One region of the Alicyclobacillus sp. SO9 genome, then DNA from elsewhere that is predicted to be linked to it. Evidence: riboswitches for the same ligand, from Rfam matches in the RefSeq annotation. Region 1 holds a riboswitch; each other region holds the start of a gene.

Region 1 (5,354 bases):
TGCACCTGTCGGTAAGGCTGGGACGTCGTCTCCCCTTCAACCGAGATGTAACCAAACTTGCTGGATGGTTCTGTCGGCTCTACACCGAGTAATGCCAAGTCAGCATGTGACGCATTGAGTTGTTCCTCAAGGCCTGACACTCTTTCGAAATACTCGTTGTCGACATAGTGATCGACCGGAGCAACGACCATGACTTCGTCGTCAGAACAACCAACTACGTCAGCGAGGTATGTGCAGGATAACGCAATAGCTGCAAATGTATCTCGACGCTCCGGTTCTTCTATAACGGGTACAAATCCAACCTGAGCGTGAATGGAATCCGCTTGCGCCTTGGAAGCGCACACGTACGCATCCTCCAACAAGTTGACTGTTGTCAGTTGGTTCCATACTCTCTGCAGCATGGAAATTTGTGAACCATCCGGCCCCTGTAGTACCTTCAAAAACTGCTTTGAACGGACATCGTTCGACATCGGCCATAAGCGCTTACCCGAGCCGCCGGAGAGAAGAACAATCTTCATCAAAAACAACTCACTTTCTAGGTGTCTGTAGAATTCGCAGGTCGGTGCAAATAGCAGAGTTGGAAATTCTATTAAAAGACTGCAGTAGTGTGTGAAGGGTATGACATGCTAGCAACAGTATATCAGAATCGCCTTAAGATAAAAGGTTTCTGGCAAAGATCAGCCAGAAACCCTTGAGTTTGTGTTTCAAACCAACATCATTGTTCACATGGAACCGAATTGCCACCGTCCCATTGTTAGTGCACTGAACCGTTCATTGTGACTGTCTCTATTCCGCTTGCAGCCATGACACGTACAGATGCTGCTGTACCAGGCGTCAAGTGCTGTGTCGGCACTACAAACGTAATAGAACCGTTCGTCCAACTCACAATCCGCAGCTTATAGAAGTTGGAAGGCGACCCTATGTTGACGCCCTGATCTGACACCTGAACGTAACCATTTCCCTGAGAACTGCCAAACCCGTTACCGGTTACCGTCACGGTTTTCCCGGGGGTGAGCTGTGCCGTCGAAAGCTGAGCGGGCAGTGCAGTTTGCACGTGCATCTGCACAGTATTTGAAGAAGCCTGATTTCCGGTGAACACCGTGGCCGAAGCCGAGCTGCCAGGTTTCAGATTGACAGAACCATGGGGTACGCTCTGTGACGGTGTCACGAACTGAATCTCAGAGTTGGTCCACTTTAGGATGTTGAGTTTGTAAAAGTTCTGTGGAGACCCCCAGTGAACATTATTGTTTGAAAAGCTCACGTAGCCGGAACCCCTGGAACTGCCAAACCCGCTGCCATGCAATGTTAAGACCTCGTTGCTGTGAATGTCGCTGGCAGATACGCTTGAGATGTGGGGTGTTGCCGGCGGTGCCTGATGAGAAGCTTGCACGGCCAAAGAAGATGAAGTCACCAAGGCCGAAGCGGGTAAGTCGACAGCCTTATCCGGCGTGTGCAACGTGCTGCTTGCAGATGAACTCAGCACCGTATAAGTATGCGCCGCAACTGTATGTCCGACCCCGTTCACTTGCACGGTTTCATTGGTATTGCCTGTGTTCACAACAACCCAGTGTGCACTGCTTCCCCGTGTGATCTTCGCGACCAGCAGATTGCCTGCGGTTTTAGCGTCAAGCTGTGCTCCGCCTCGCACCAGTGAGGTTAACTCGGACAAAGCTTGTCCAGTCGGATACAAAGAGTTCATTGACTTTTCAGGTGCTTGCCCGTCGCCAGTCAACGCGAACGTACCGTATTGACTCACGGCATGGTGAACTTCAGGTGAGGCAACTTGTCCATTTGACATAAGTGCGTGAGCTCCACCGTGCAAGCTCCACCAATCCACCTCGTTAACACCAAGGCTTCGTGCCAGCAGCATGCTTTCCATCATTGCCGTTCCACCGATATTTTGAACCGTTTTGGGCCGGGGCTGAGAAAACAAATTAAATTCCGTAAACCACACCTGAATGTGAGATGCATATTTGCCCGTGTTTCCAATGAGCAATCTGCGAACCTCTGAGGTGATGTCCGGAACATCTTTCATGAGTGTTTGTAACAAACCGGATTGACTGACTGCGTTATCAACCGGGTATACGTGAAACGTAACAAACTGAATATACGGAGCGTCTGTTCTTAAAACTGTCTCATTCCACTTTAAGTCTGTACTGGACATCCTTCCGTTCAAGCCTGGAGTTAGATTCACACCCACCTTCATGCTTGGGTCTATCTGATGAATAGCAATCGCCATTTGCTTTGCAACATCGGCGTATTCAGCAGGAGACTTGTTAGCACGCAGGTTAATTGTTCCGCCAGCGTAATTTTCACTTCCAACTACCATCGCCCTGACCGGAATGTGGTGAGACACAATATACTGTGTCAATTCCCTAACGTCAGAGACCGATTGGCCTCCGTTCCACTGGGAGTTCATTCCGTAGTTAATGTTGAAGATCCCTTGGTTCCCCGTCGCCTTCAGCTCTGATGACCAGCGCAACATCGAAAATGGACTCGTGAAACTGTTCCATGTTCGATAATTGTCCGATCCGTTTCGTGAACGATTGAGTTTCCATGACCAAGCATCGTTATTAGGATATCTCTGCAACCCTGTACCGAGCTTTCTAATTGCTGGAATGGTTGACGATGCATTCATTCCGTTGTCCCACTCAGCCACATTCAAGCCAAAATTATCAGGAGAAACCTGCACTCCTGATGATAGCCTTGCCGTGTAAGGCAGCGGTGTGGAAGGATTGGAACTTGACGCTTGACCGGAAGTTGACTGACCGGAAGCCGATGAGCTTGAAGTCGTCGAATTGGATGTCGAACCTTGCTGTTGGGATTGTTGAAGTTGACTTTGCGTCGAATGACCGCCTTGCACTCCGTTAGAACTCTGCGATTGTGTATTTGCCATATCTGTCTTCGTCAAGGATGTGAGTGAAATCGTTTGTGATGTGCCTTCGAGGTTCAAATCGGATACCAAAGCAGATGACTGGCCCTTAGTCGTTCCATGTGCCTTCGACTGAAATCCCGTCTGCACATTGTCAATGTGGTTGCTATTGTCCGGGCCTCTTTGTTTGAGTATTCTGTGACCGCTGTACGATGAAGACTGAAAAACCAACCCTTTGATCGTAGCATTTTCCGCAACGCCTACTGAAATGATTGCGATAGGAAGCACTACCGCCAGAAGCGAGCCATAACGCAATGCGAAGACCTCCCCCAAAAAAAAGCAAGTGCGATATCCCCCGCGTGAGGAACACTGCACTTGCTTGCCTCCGCATGGGCAACTGGCTGGCATACATCTCTCGATGCGTAGCCCCTGTAGTTTTGCGTCCCCAGCTTTCACCGGGTTTGCCTTTTTCCAAACATCGTTATGATTTTGGTCACACAAGCTTCAAAAATATTTTTCTAGCTATGGTCTAGTATAGTAGAAACATTACTAGATTGTCAAATCTTGTCGTACCAATTAAGGAGCAGAAGACCCGATTGAAAAAAGTTTGTAGCCAAGGTTTCCAGAGAACTGTTTCGTCTCTTTGGCCCAAGCAACTTTACCCTGCCACAGTCCTGGATACGTTCTATTGATGGCATCCAATGCCCCCACGCCACCCGGGTTTGGAACTAGAAAATCACTAACGCGTCCCCTTGGATTCAGGAGAAGACTTTGAAAATTCAAATCACTTGTAATTACTACCTGTTTGGGGTCCTTGATGAATGGTACGACGCTAAAGGAGTCAAAAGTATCCAGCAACACGACTAGATGCGGGTGTTCATTAATGTAGTTCGCTACGATCTTCCCTTGCGTCATCCCATTATTCTGAGCCGCCTGGGATGCCGGAAGTCCTTCCACGACATGAGCAAAATTCTTTGTGACACCTTTCCCCATGATGGGAGTTTGTATCTCGTGAAACGTAACGTAGTTGCCGCCTAGCAGTACGGCTGCTGAAACGAGCAGCAAAAAATGTCGCACCAGCCAAGGTCCCTTTGCAATCACAACCATGAGCAATGCCACGAGAAGGATGCCAAAAGGAATATACGTGATAAAAAAGCGAGACCAAATTGCGGACGCATGCTTATAAATCATCACAACCTGAAAGAGTGGAATGGTCAGAAGTGCTGCCACAAACAAGAGTGCTTGACCGCGACGTTTCTTGCTGAAAGCAAAAACCAGTAAAGCACCCGCGAGTCCAACAATAGCAGGCGGAAACAAAAAGGAGAAGTGAGCTACGGTCTGCAGCGAGTAGAACAAGTGGTGGGCGTCCCTCAAAATGAGTTTATCATTGTAGCTTCCCGTACCTATTTGGGAAGCATTAGAATATGCAGAGTTCATGAAATACAGTGGATTCCCCATAATCGTCCAGTTTAAAAACACCCAGACCAATCCAGCGAAAATCAAGGGCAATCCCGCAACAATCAAATCCGCCTGGATGCGCGATGCGGAATACCCTTTTAAATACAAAGCCAGCAAAAGAGCGAGGCCGACCAGGGCGCCAAAGGGAACGGCCTCATATCTCGCACCAAAACACGCTGCCAACCACAGCCCGGCCGAAATCAGATGGCTGTGACGCCCATCATCCAAGTAGCGCACCGCACCGTGGAGTGCGCCCAGCATTGTAGCTATCATCATGGCTTCCGACATGCCGTTGGAGGAGTACAACCATATTAAAGGATTGAGAGCGTAAATCAGCGAATAGACAATCCTCCAGAACCGTGGAATCCCCACATAAAACAAAATGCGATTCAAAAAGTACATGCCAAACGCACTCGACACCGAACTCATCAGATTCGCAGCAAAACCATCAGTAATCAGTGCAGGGAACCAGTGATGAAACAGAACTATCGGTAATTCCACGATGCTCGGAAGAGGATTCCACACAAATCCCATGGCCGCGAGATGAAACTTAGGTGAAAAAATTGTGTAATACGCATTGAGTACTCTAGTCAGGGCATCTGAGTTGATAACATGAAGCACAAAAGCTAGATAAACGCCACCAGACAAAGCCATCAAGAACGCCAGGAAAGACAAAATGAAGGGCTCAAGCATTTCCAAACTTCTGGTTTGCCTCTCCTGCATTAAAGGCATCGAGTGTCTTTCATGATTCGGTCCTAATGAAGTTGTTTGAGATAAACTCGTCATGTATATTCGCTCCATCTGCAACCTGTATACATCCTGCAACTGGTATACATTGTTAGGAATTACTTCCGACAGTTAGTATTTGAGTGATAGATTTGTCATCTTTCTTCGCCAGCCCATGAATCGTCTTTTCCCAGTAAGACGGCTTAACAAACAATTGATAAAGAGCTTTCCATGACGCAATGGACATGAAAATCCAGTAAATCGGCGATAGCAACGCATATTTCGCCAAGGGCCAGGA
Region 2 (5,354 bases), 760 kb from region 1:
TTTTGTCTCGTACAACGAACAATTGTTGGGGAAATGGCTTGGGAGACTCGGACCATTGGTCCTTGCTTTGTTTTTCTTGGTGATTACCGCTCTAACAGCCAGGGAATTCGGAAAAGTAGCGATTACTTCTGTACTTCCAAAAACACCAATCGAAGTGACCACTTTAATCATGCTCTTTTTAGCGATGACGGCTTCCAGGAACAACTTAAGTACATTTGCGTATATTCAGACCTTCTATATCCCATTTTTGCTGGCACCAGGATTTGTCATAGTCATCCTGTCGTTGAAAAATGCAAACTGGGTAAATGTACAGCCGTTTGTTGGAGGTTCCTTCACGACATTTGCCAACGGTGCACTGGTGGTAGCAGCTCTCTTTCAAGCAAGTTTTGTACTCACCATTGTCATTCCGGCCATGCGTCATCCACAGAAAGCGCTGCGCGCAAGTATCGTTGGTACCGCAGTTGCCGGAATTTTGTATGTCGCAATTGTGGTTGCATGTGTGGGGGTGTTTAGTTATGAAGGGGCTAAAGTGCTATATTGGCCAACTCTGGAATTGGCAAAAACAACGCAGATACCCGGTCAAATCCTCGAACGGTTGGATGCTGTCTTTATTTCTGTTTGGGTAGTGGCAGTCTTCACGACGCTGTATTCAAGTTACTTTTTTACAGTATGGGTACTGAAGGAGATATTCCATCTGCAGGACCACAAGTTTTGGACAATTACGCTTTTGCCAGTCGTGTTTTTATTAGCCATGTTCCCTCCTGACATTTTTCACCTATATCCAATCATTCAATTTGTTGGTAAGTGGGGACTGGTGCTAACCATCGGCTACCCATTTATGCTTTTTATGGTAGCTGTACTTCGTGGAAAAAGGGGGGAGATTCGTGTTTCTCAGCCGTCTCGTCCGAAGAAGTAATAGATGGGTTGCAGTTCTCGCGGTTCTGTTGACGACACCTTTTGTCTCTGGCTGCTGGGACCGGGTTGAACTCGAACAGCGTGCCATCATATTAGGACTAGCCGTTGACGAGGCACAATCTGCAGATTCAAACAATGAAACCAGCATGGCTCACGATAGTAAGGCAACCTTGAGTGATCCAAAATTATACAATCAATTACAAGAGAAACAAAAAATCAGTGTGACGGCACAAGTTGCTGTTCCGGGCAGAATTCCATTGGGACCGGGGGGCGGTGACGGCGGGGGTGGAGGTGGCAGCAATCCGGCGACTTCTGTCTGGGTTGTGAAGGCCACTGGTACCTCACTTGGAGACGCCATGCAGGAACTGCAGCAGCATCTGGGAGAGCGGATTTTTTTGGGACACTTGCGCATCATTACAATTTCCGAGGAAGTTGCGAAAGACATTGGGACAAAACCATATCTGGATTATTTGCGTAGAAATCCGCAAATTCGCCGCACAGCGTGGCTGACTGTCAGTAAAGGCAAAGCAGCCACACTGATGAAGACGGCGCCGCCTTTAGAGCGAGTTCCGACTTTGTACTTGCTGTCGACGATGCAAAGTGCCATACGCCTTGGAAAACTGCCTCATGACTTTCTCGGTAGTTTTGAAAGCAAAGAGACAATGTGGGGTCGCGAGCCAATTCTGCCTTACTTAGAAGTGACAGGGAAGCAAGTCAAAGTTGCAGGAATTGCCGCTTTTTGCGACGGCAAAATGAAATACACGCTGAATCCATCTGAGGTTACATCCTATGAACAGCTTGATGGGTCTCGTTCCACCCACACGACCATTATGGTTCCCATGGGTTCAAAAGGAGATTATGTTGTCTGGACCTCTTTCGCGAGAGCCCATCGCATTAAAGTGAAAATGGTTAAGGGGAAACCGGTTGTCACAGTCTATGTCCATGTAGACGGGAATGTGGAAGAAAAATCTCGCAACAGAGTTGACCTGCAAAATCATGTTTTTAGAACGAGACTAGAAAATGAAATGGCAAACTGGTCTGAAATCCATATGAAAAAAATTATTGATAAAACGAAAGTTTATCATACCGACATTTTTGGATTTGGGGAGTACGTCAGAGCCTATGAGCCAGGATACTGGAGACAACACGTTCACCACAAAACGGATTGGAGAAAACTGTACGCAGACTTGAATATCAATGTGGTCGCTACATTTCAAACCCATCGCAGCGGCATGAAAGTCTAATGAAAGGCGGACGCCATGAGTTTTATAACCTTTGATTTCACCCAACTTTATCCTGTCTTGGCTGCATTTTTGTTCCTTTTCACTGGTTTGTATCTTTCTCTCGTTGAAGTTCAGTTGTACAGGCACCTGAGATTAGCAAGAGAGCGGATATGGGCACGGCGGCTTGGGTGGGGCAATATCGCTATTGGACTCGGATTGTTCGTTCTGAATTGGATGTACCACCAAATGTTGTGGCTATAAACTTCAGTTCATTATCTATAGTTTGTTCAAATATCTGTCATTGTGTACTTTGCCACAATAAGGTAACCTATTTATGAGTGGAATCAAAGTGGTAGATTTATTTCAGAGTATTCAATCTGATCTGCTTTTGAGTAATTAGTTTAGACTATTTATTATATTTTTTACATTAGAAAATGATGCCATCGAATCAAGGCAAACCGTCGGAAACGTCGGCAACGCAAAGCTACAAGGGGCTACCGCGATTTGTATCGCCAAGCCAGCCAGCTGCTCGTCTGCGAAACCATCCGACACTGGATGGTTTTTTTGTAAATAGGGGTGTGGGCAACTAAACCGGGGTTCCAGGAAAGGTGACTTACATGCTAAAAGGACGATTTGGGAGAAAGAGTAAAGAAGAGAAAGCGGGATTGAAGACAACAACTTCTTTTCATGACGAGGCGAATGTTGCAAGTCAAGGCGTTATTGATGCAGCGAGACAACGGCGAACTCATCTTACTGTTGACGGAACTGTCGACGGAACTGTCTCGATTTTGGACGGCGAGGTCTTTGTCGCGGCACCCCACGAAAACGGAGTGAAAGCTTCTTTGTTCATACCTGAAGACCCTCGGATTTCTGTCACGATTGATGGAACTACAATGGAGTCCGGATTATATGAGTTGTCTGGCAGTGAACAAGTCACACTCACGCCAATTCAGATTGACCCTCACTGTGAAATACGTCTTATTCCTGCATCTGGAAATATGGAGTTAATTATGTCAATTGATTTACAACCGGGCATCTTATACCAGCCGGAAGACTCTCCTCCTGAAAATAAACTATCGTTGGAGTGGAATGAAGTTGAAATTTCGGCTGCTCCACCCACCGAGGCTGACTTGTTGAACATCCTGGAGCAAAGTGAGTACAAAGGTGAAGTTGACAGAAGCGCACTTTCAGAACTTGCTTTAGCCACAGACAGCGTAGAACGCGTTGTGCTGCGGGGACTGGAAGCCTATCCTAGCAAACCTGAAGAGTTCAGGGAGATTCCACTCCCAGACCCGGATTATGTAGATCCGCTTCACCGTCGGATGAAACTGCAGGCGGTACAATCAGGGACTGCAGTTGGCGTTGTTGATGCTCCTGTTCCTCCTCACACTGGTACGGACATTTTTGGACGCGAAGTTTCACCTAAACCCAGGCCAAGACAGAAACCTCCTGAACTCGGACCCGGCGTTATTCGCAATGACAATACGATTTTAGCGGCTCGTGCAGGCCGGCTTGTGTTTACCGCCCGAATCATTGACGTTGTTCCGACAGTGGAGATGAATCGGTTAACAGCAAAGGATGGACAGATTGTATTTGACGGAGATGTGAAAGTTTACGGCGACGTAGAGGATGGGAGCCTGATCAAGGCTACAGGCATGATTCAAGTGCAAGGCGGTGTCTATGGTTCTGTATTAGTCGGTGAAAACGGCATTTTGATTGGTGGACACTGTGTCAAGACAAAAGTCTATGCCGGTTGGGCAAAGGATATGGCATCCCAGACACTGACCGTCGTTAAGGAAACCGTGGAACGACTGGAACGATATTTGAAAGATGTCAGCCGGGTTCTGGACGATGCGCGCGAAAAGCTTGGAAACGAAGCATCAACCCAATTACAAGTTTTGCCGTCTGCTGTACTGGATAAGTACCACGTTGCTTTACCGAGGCATCTGTCGACGCTCGTGGAGCAGTATGCAAAGACAAGCCAGCACAGTCTTGGAAAGCATTTGGAACCTTGCATTCGTTTAATCCAGACCGATTGGATTGGACCTCGACTAAAGGAGCTTACGCTGGAAAAGGGAATTCAACTTCTGAACCAACTTCAAGCCTATGAAGAGTACCTTGAAGAACACTTGCACGCAGATGCTGCCAGCGTGGAAATCAATGCACTTACTTCTAGCACTGTGGATGCTACAGGACCGGTGTCCATTGTGGGACGGGGAACATACGCAAGCCATATCGACAGCGGGAAGAGCATTCATGTTGCAGGATTTGCGCGAGGCGGCGGGCTGAAGGCCGTTGATGCAATATCCGTGAGAGAACTAGGCTCTCCTTCAGGTACAGAGACGAGGGCTTCTGTCACTTCTCGAAGCGGAATAATTCAAGTGGAAACGAGACACCCCAACACTTTGTTAGAAGTCGGCGGAAATGTCAACCGAAACCTGACACAAGAATCCCACATCACATTTACGGATAAAAGACAAGACTAACCTTCCATCAAAGACGCCAACTGGTTGCGTATATCCATTTGCAGAGAGAGGCACCGTAATAAGACAACCCAAAGGGCAGGTGCAAACGATGAGACGATTGGTCCTCTCTCTATTTGGCGGAATACTGTTTGTGAGTTCGCTGCTTGCCGTACTCATTCATCCGATTTCCTTTGCGGCGAATCAGGAATCTACGCAACCAGACAAGAAATCTATACAACCAGATAAGGCACCTACAGACAGTGAAGGACGAGCACAGGCACAAGTACGCGGGAAAATTGCCTTCGTACGTCAGGGGCAGCTTTGGCTGCGGGATGAAAACGGCGAACGTAGAGTTCTGCAATTAGGCATTTTGAGCTCCCCAAAGTGGTCCCCAGACGGTCATTTTGTTGCTGTCACGGGAAAGTCCAAAGGGCCCCACGGAAAGCAGGATTTTGTGTACCTGCAGGTAGTGAACGCGGCAACCGGACACACGCAAATGGTGACGCGTTATTTATTTCCTGACACAATCACATTTAAATGGGGACCGAAGGGTCACCAGTTGGCTTTCGCACACAAGGGTGTGTTGAGTTCTGTCAATGTTGCACCCCGGTCGAGTGTGCATAGAGTTGCCGCGGGGATACAGAGTTTTGCCTGGGCACCGAACGGACTTGGATTCATCATCTCAGCACCAGCCCATGTGCTTCCTGACGGTTGGACGCGAGCCAAAGTTTATCAAGTTTCTGTCGGTGAA
Region 3 (5,354 bases), 460 kb from region 1:
GTAGAAAGCAGAAGAATTCATGCATGAATATGTCTAGTATATATGTGTTGATCCGGATTCCGTACGTGTTCTTCTTAAACTCCCTCACTCATTAGGTATTTTCTAACGAATACTCGCTCATTTGCAAGATTTCATCACCTTGTGTATGGACCAGGAGTCACTGAAGGATTATACTGCCGATTCCGATCCGATTGAAGCGCATGCGGAAGCAGAAGGCGCTCTTGAACCTACAGCATCTTCCAAAACAATTCTTATACTGCACGCTTCTCTCCACATGTTCCTTGGAATCTACACTCCCACATCTCAACGGGTCGGTACCCTTACATTCCTTCGTCCCATCTAACCAAGGTGTGAAGTCCGATTCACGTTAACGCAACGGGTCAGCGCCCTTCAGTACAAGAGTCTCGGTACTCCGTGCTTTCTTTGTGAAATCCTGCGAATGAACCAATCTACGTATACTTAACTTCTCAGAGTTTATGCAGCTTTCAACTGTACCCTCTCCTCTATAAACGGCTGCCTGTCTCTCGCCATCGCGACAATCATTCGCGCCAACTTTCCAATCAGCTTCATGATAGATTGCATTTTGGTCATTCGTCTTACACTCACGTTTTCGACGTGCAACTGCTGAAACACAGAATGGTACGACAGCATCTGAGTAACTGCGAGATACAGGTGCTTTCTCAGAAGTGAGTTTCCTCGCTTGATTCTGGACGCCAAGAGTACAAATGATTCAATTGTTACGTTTCAACACACATTTGCAAAGAGCCCGTCGTACATTATTGGATTTGCACCAACGCCTAATCTACAAATCTTCTATCAAACAAATGAGTCTTTTCACTAGCGGGCTCCGGTTTTCCGTACAAGTACCCTTGGATTTCAGTACAACCATTTTTCATTAGAACTTCTGCCTCGTCCATGGTCTCGACGCCTTCAGCAATGGCATTGATACCGAGTTCCGATAGCAACTGTAATATCATCTTTACAATGCCGCGATTTTGATGCTCATTTTCCTTATCATCGTGGATAATCGATTTATCTATCTTCACATGGTCAAATGGAAAGCGTTTCAAAACACTTAGCGCAGAATACCCCGTCCCAAAGTCATCAAGACTCACCGAGAAGCCTGCTTCTTGTAACCTATGCAATTTTTCTCGCACGTCAGTTTCATTGCTCAAAAGTATGCTTTCCGTAATTTCGATCTCCAGCAGCCTTGACGGTATTCCATACTCCCGTACAACACGTAGAAAGTCTTCAGTAAAGTCCTGTTCATCTAGTTCACGCGGAGATATGTTCAGGGCGACGCGAATTTGATGGCCATTTTCCATCCACGAAGAGATTTGCCGGCAGACTTCCCGCCGAACCCACCGTCCAATCTCCACAATAAGTCCTGTCTCTTCCGCTATAGTAATAAACTCAGCCGGATACAGTACCCCACGGTCCGGATGATTCCATCTCACCAGGGCTTCGACACCTGTCACTTTATTTGTTCTTAGATTGATGCGGGGCTGATAATGCAAGAGCAAACCGTCATTTTGAAGGGCGTTATTCAAGCCTTTTACAGTCGCCGATCGTGTCTCAATTGCAGTGTCCATAGAAGTATCAAAGACTGTACATTGCCGCTTCCCTTTTCCTTTTGCCACAAGCATCGCGGTCTCTGCATTTCTTAACAACTCAACTAACGTGCTACCGTGCGTAGGATAGATCACTGCTCCCATACTGATAGTCGTTTTCGTTTCCCGACCATCAATAGAAATAGGACGAGAAAAGGTGTCTTGGAGTTTCTTACTGACGATCTTTAGTTCTCCCGTTCCCTGTATCGTGGGCACAAGTACCGCAAAAGCGTCGCCACCGATTCGAGCAATCATGCCAAGCCCCTTCAATGTTTCTTCCACCCGTTCAAGAGCAATTTTAAGATATTCATCCGCATAGGTATGACCCAATTGTCGATTTACTTTCTGAAAATCATCCATATCCAGGACAATGAGTCCAATTTCACTCCCGTTCTTCTGTGCACTGTCCCAAACGGTATTGAAAGTTTTTGCAAAGAGCATTCGATTAGCGACCCCTGTTAAGGGATCGTGATACAGAAAGCGAGTGATTTCTCGCCGGTCGTTTTCCTTTACGATTGCTACGTTGGCTAGATAAGCAAACGTCCCCATTATACGTAGATCATGCTGACTTGGGGGTTCAGGAGAGCGAGAGTAAATGTCTATCGTTCCGATGACGGTTTCATTTTGGTCAACAATCGGCTTGCACCAGCACATTCGAATATTCGAAGCACGGGCACTCTCCTGAAACTCTACCCACCTACTGTCGGTCAAGACATCTGCAACAATGACCGTTTCATTGTTATAGGCGGCAGCCGTCATTGGATTACACCAAGACCCTAACTCGATACCGTTCAGATTATTAACGAATTCCTTGGGCAAACGTGAACCAGCCCAGCACTGCAAAGTTTGCTGTTCCTTGTCCACCAGTGAAATAGAACAGAGTTTCCCTGGGAGTATATTCTCTACTACTGCTGTGATTTCTTCAAGGATATGGGTTAGGGGTTTCTGGAGTGCAATCATTTCGGAAATTCGAGATTGCCCGCGTATCTGTGTCAAACCTTGCTTTCGCTCGGAAATATCTTTTACAATGCCGTATGCTCCTACAACCGTTCCGTCCTCAATGACCGGCAAACCAATTAAACTCACTGGAATGTGATGTCCATCTTTATGGAGGACCTCTATTTCGGTGTCAACTGTGTCACCCTTCATCACGCGCGAAAAATGAATATCCATATCAGAGTGATATTCCGGAACTACAAAGCGGTAGAATGATTGACCCGTGATCTCGTAATATGTCTGCCCTATGAGAACTTCACAGGCCACATTACATGACAAAAGTCGACTGTCAGGAGCCACGGATACTACAGCATCCGGATGATTATCAAAGAGAGCACGATGCCATCTCTCAGTCACCGACAACTCTTTTTCGGCTTCCGTTCTCCTTGTAACATCTCTCGCCATGGCGACAATTTGAGACACCTGTTCATTCACATCGACTAGGGGAATCCAAATCACCTCAACCGATAACGGGGTACCGCTTGCACGAAGATATTGACACTCTACTTTGGTGGACTGCTTATGTTCAATCATCTCCACGAACTGGCTTTGCACTCTATCCTGATCCCAAGGATGAATTTGAGTCCATAACGAGTGTCCAATGTACTTCTTGGGATCAATGCCTAATAAACGTTTATGAGACGGAGAAGCGTACAACACAAGGCCGTTCTTGTCAACGATAGCGAACAAGTCTGACATATTCTCTGTCATCCAACGATATTTTTCCCCATTCTCGGACTGAGTCAGAGTTTGAAAATGAGCAACTGGCTGACATATCAGGTACGACATTACCTGAGTTAGTCCCTATAGTTTTGCGTCAGTACCTTCCGATACTTTTGCCGTTTATCAATTTGGCGCAACTTGTTACAATTTGACGATAATTGTAACAGAATATCAGCGGACTTCAATCAAAGCTTCCTCAATGTAGTAATTAGGATCAAGTAGCCACACCGGATTATATTGAACTTTCAATGTCATATTAAGAAAATCCCAATAATCAGATTCGCTACACAGGACTGCCGGTTTTGTCACTTGGACTCCATTGACATTGCATCTATAACTGATTGAGTGTATTTGAAAATTGTGGTAGATTGAATAAAGATCAAAAAGAAAAGGTAAACCAGCCGAAAGGTTGGGACACAAAATCACGGGGCTACCGCTATTTAGCCATGCTGGCCGGATTGCCGTTATAGAGATACAGAAGATATAGTGGCACATCCGGATGATGACGGATGTGTTTTTTGATAGGGGGACATAAGGGTGCAACAACTCAAAGATTTAATTGAACAATCACGGCACTGGGCCTCAGTGGAGCGTGGTACAATCCTCTTTTCACAGGTCGCACTGCTTCTACACGACGACTTTGGGCTGGATGCGGGAATGATGATCTATCGCAAGAAATTCATTCCCGAGGAAGAGGACCCTCATGTCAAAGTTTATTCTCCCTGGGGAATAGATTACACTGCAGAGGAATTGACACAATTCATATCCAACGGCAAATGGTTTTCAGGGAGTTCCTATAACATTTCTCAAAGGTGGTTCCACGTGTCAGAAGGTCCTCCCGTCTGGAGAAAGGTATGGGAAGAGGCTGGCGTTGAATATGTTAGCGCGTGGCCACTAACTGTAAAAGAGGAACCGGTAGGAGCCATCGTTCTTGGAATGTGCAGAATGCCCAGTTCTGAAGAAACTGACCTTGTATCTGCTTGTTCTACATATGTATCTCTTGTTCTTGAGATGTTGACCCTAAGACGAATCGCTGAGCACGCCAGTCGTCACGACAGTCTGACTGAGATTCTCAATCGTAGAGGTTTTACTGAAAAATTCAAACAGTTGGTGAATAGAAATGTTGCTAATCTTGTCGTTGGAGTCCTCGACGTAGATTATTTCAAGAAGATCAATGATACTCACGGGCATATTGCTGGGGACTCCGTGCTACAAGATGTGGCGCAATTACTGAAAACATCCGTTGGCAGCCAAGGTATCTGTGCTCGATTCGGAGGAGATGAATTTGTCTTCGCCTTGGAAACGGAGCCTTTAGACACTAGAGAAGTGACCAATAAAGTTATTGAGTGGTTTAAGGACAAAGCGTACACCGTCAGCGTTGGATGCGCAAAGTTAGGAATAGACGGGCGTGATTGGGATTCCTGTTTTCGATGCGCCGACAAGCGCCTTTATGAAAGTAAAATACCCAGTATTACGGATTAAAGACCAATGCTTTAACCGAGGACACGAGGAACATTAACGAAAATGGATTTCATCACCAACCTACGTTTCTGACTTCGTATGTTTCTTCTGTGAGTAAGCCGAGATAATCTTCGGATATTCCAGCACAATAGAGTATACATGAGGAGTTGGCAGATAATCGCTCGTTATGAAGAAATCCCACGTATTTCGGTCTGATTTTCCCCTTTTGATCTTCCAACCTTGAATACATAAAACTGGCTGAAAAATCGAGGTCTAAGTGCCTCTATCTTTCATCACGACAAACGGCATGGATAAATCCCTGTCGTTTCGCGGTCAACGTAAGAGCCGCCCGCCCTTTACCTTCCATAATTTCCCTAACGATTGAAGGACGCTATAGCCCGCAGCGAGGTAGAATGGGTAATCACAAGAAGAGTGTGTTTCCATCGTTCGTCCTTCATCACATCGTCATCAACCTATCACTCTGCCAGCAAAACCGAGACATATGGGGAGTATGGTACAAATGACACGGACGATCCATGGATCACCATGCATTTCTGCACTCGT

What was found. A riboswitch is a leader RNA that binds a small molecule or an ion and turns the genes downstream of it on or off. The one in region 1 is predicted to bind cyclic di-GMP.
Region 2: linked by a shared signal. The riboswitch ahead of GI364_RS05545 (FapA family protein) and the one ahead of GI364_RS02070 (hypothetical protein) in region 1 are both predicted to bind cyclic di-GMP.
Region 3: linked by a shared signal. The riboswitch ahead of GI364_RS04225 (bifunctional diguanylate cyclase/phosphodiesterase) and the one ahead of GI364_RS02070 (hypothetical protein) in region 1 are both predicted to bind cyclic di-GMP.

What each region holds. Positions count from the first base shown of each region.
Region 1 covers NZ_CP066339.1:484,587-489,940, reverse strand. Annotated here, with positions in the region: gene GI364_RS02075 (sugar phosphate nucleotidyltransferase) at 1-518, opposite strand, end outside; gene GI364_RS02070 (hypothetical protein) at 755-3,187, opposite strand; cyclic di-GMP riboswitch class I at 3,262-3,348, opposite strand; gene GI364_RS02065 (hypothetical protein) at 3,449-5,116, opposite strand; gene GI364_RS02060 (glycosyltransferase) at 5,169-5,354, opposite strand, start outside.
Region 2 covers NZ_CP066339.1:1,242,793-1,248,146, forward strand. Annotated here, with positions in the region: gene GI364_RS05530 (GerAB/ArcD/ProY family transporter) at 1-916, shown strand, start outside; gene GI364_RS05535 (Ger(x)C family spore germination protein) at 885-2,159, shown strand; gene GI364_RS05540 (CLC_0170 family protein) at 2,175-2,399, shown strand; cyclic di-GMP riboswitch class I at 2,581-2,671, shown strand; gene GI364_RS05545 (FapA family protein) at 2,756-4,624, shown strand; gene GI364_RS05550 (TolB family protein) at 4,713-5,354, shown strand, end outside.
Region 3 covers NZ_CP066339.1:941,729-947,082, reverse strand. Annotated here, with positions in the region: gene GI364_RS04225 (bifunctional diguanylate cyclase/phosphodiesterase) at 798-3,395, opposite strand; cyclic di-GMP riboswitch class I at 3,363-3,457, opposite strand; cyclic di-GMP riboswitch class I at 3,711-3,795, shown strand; gene GI364_RS04220 (GGDEF domain-containing protein) at 3,867-4,811, shown strand.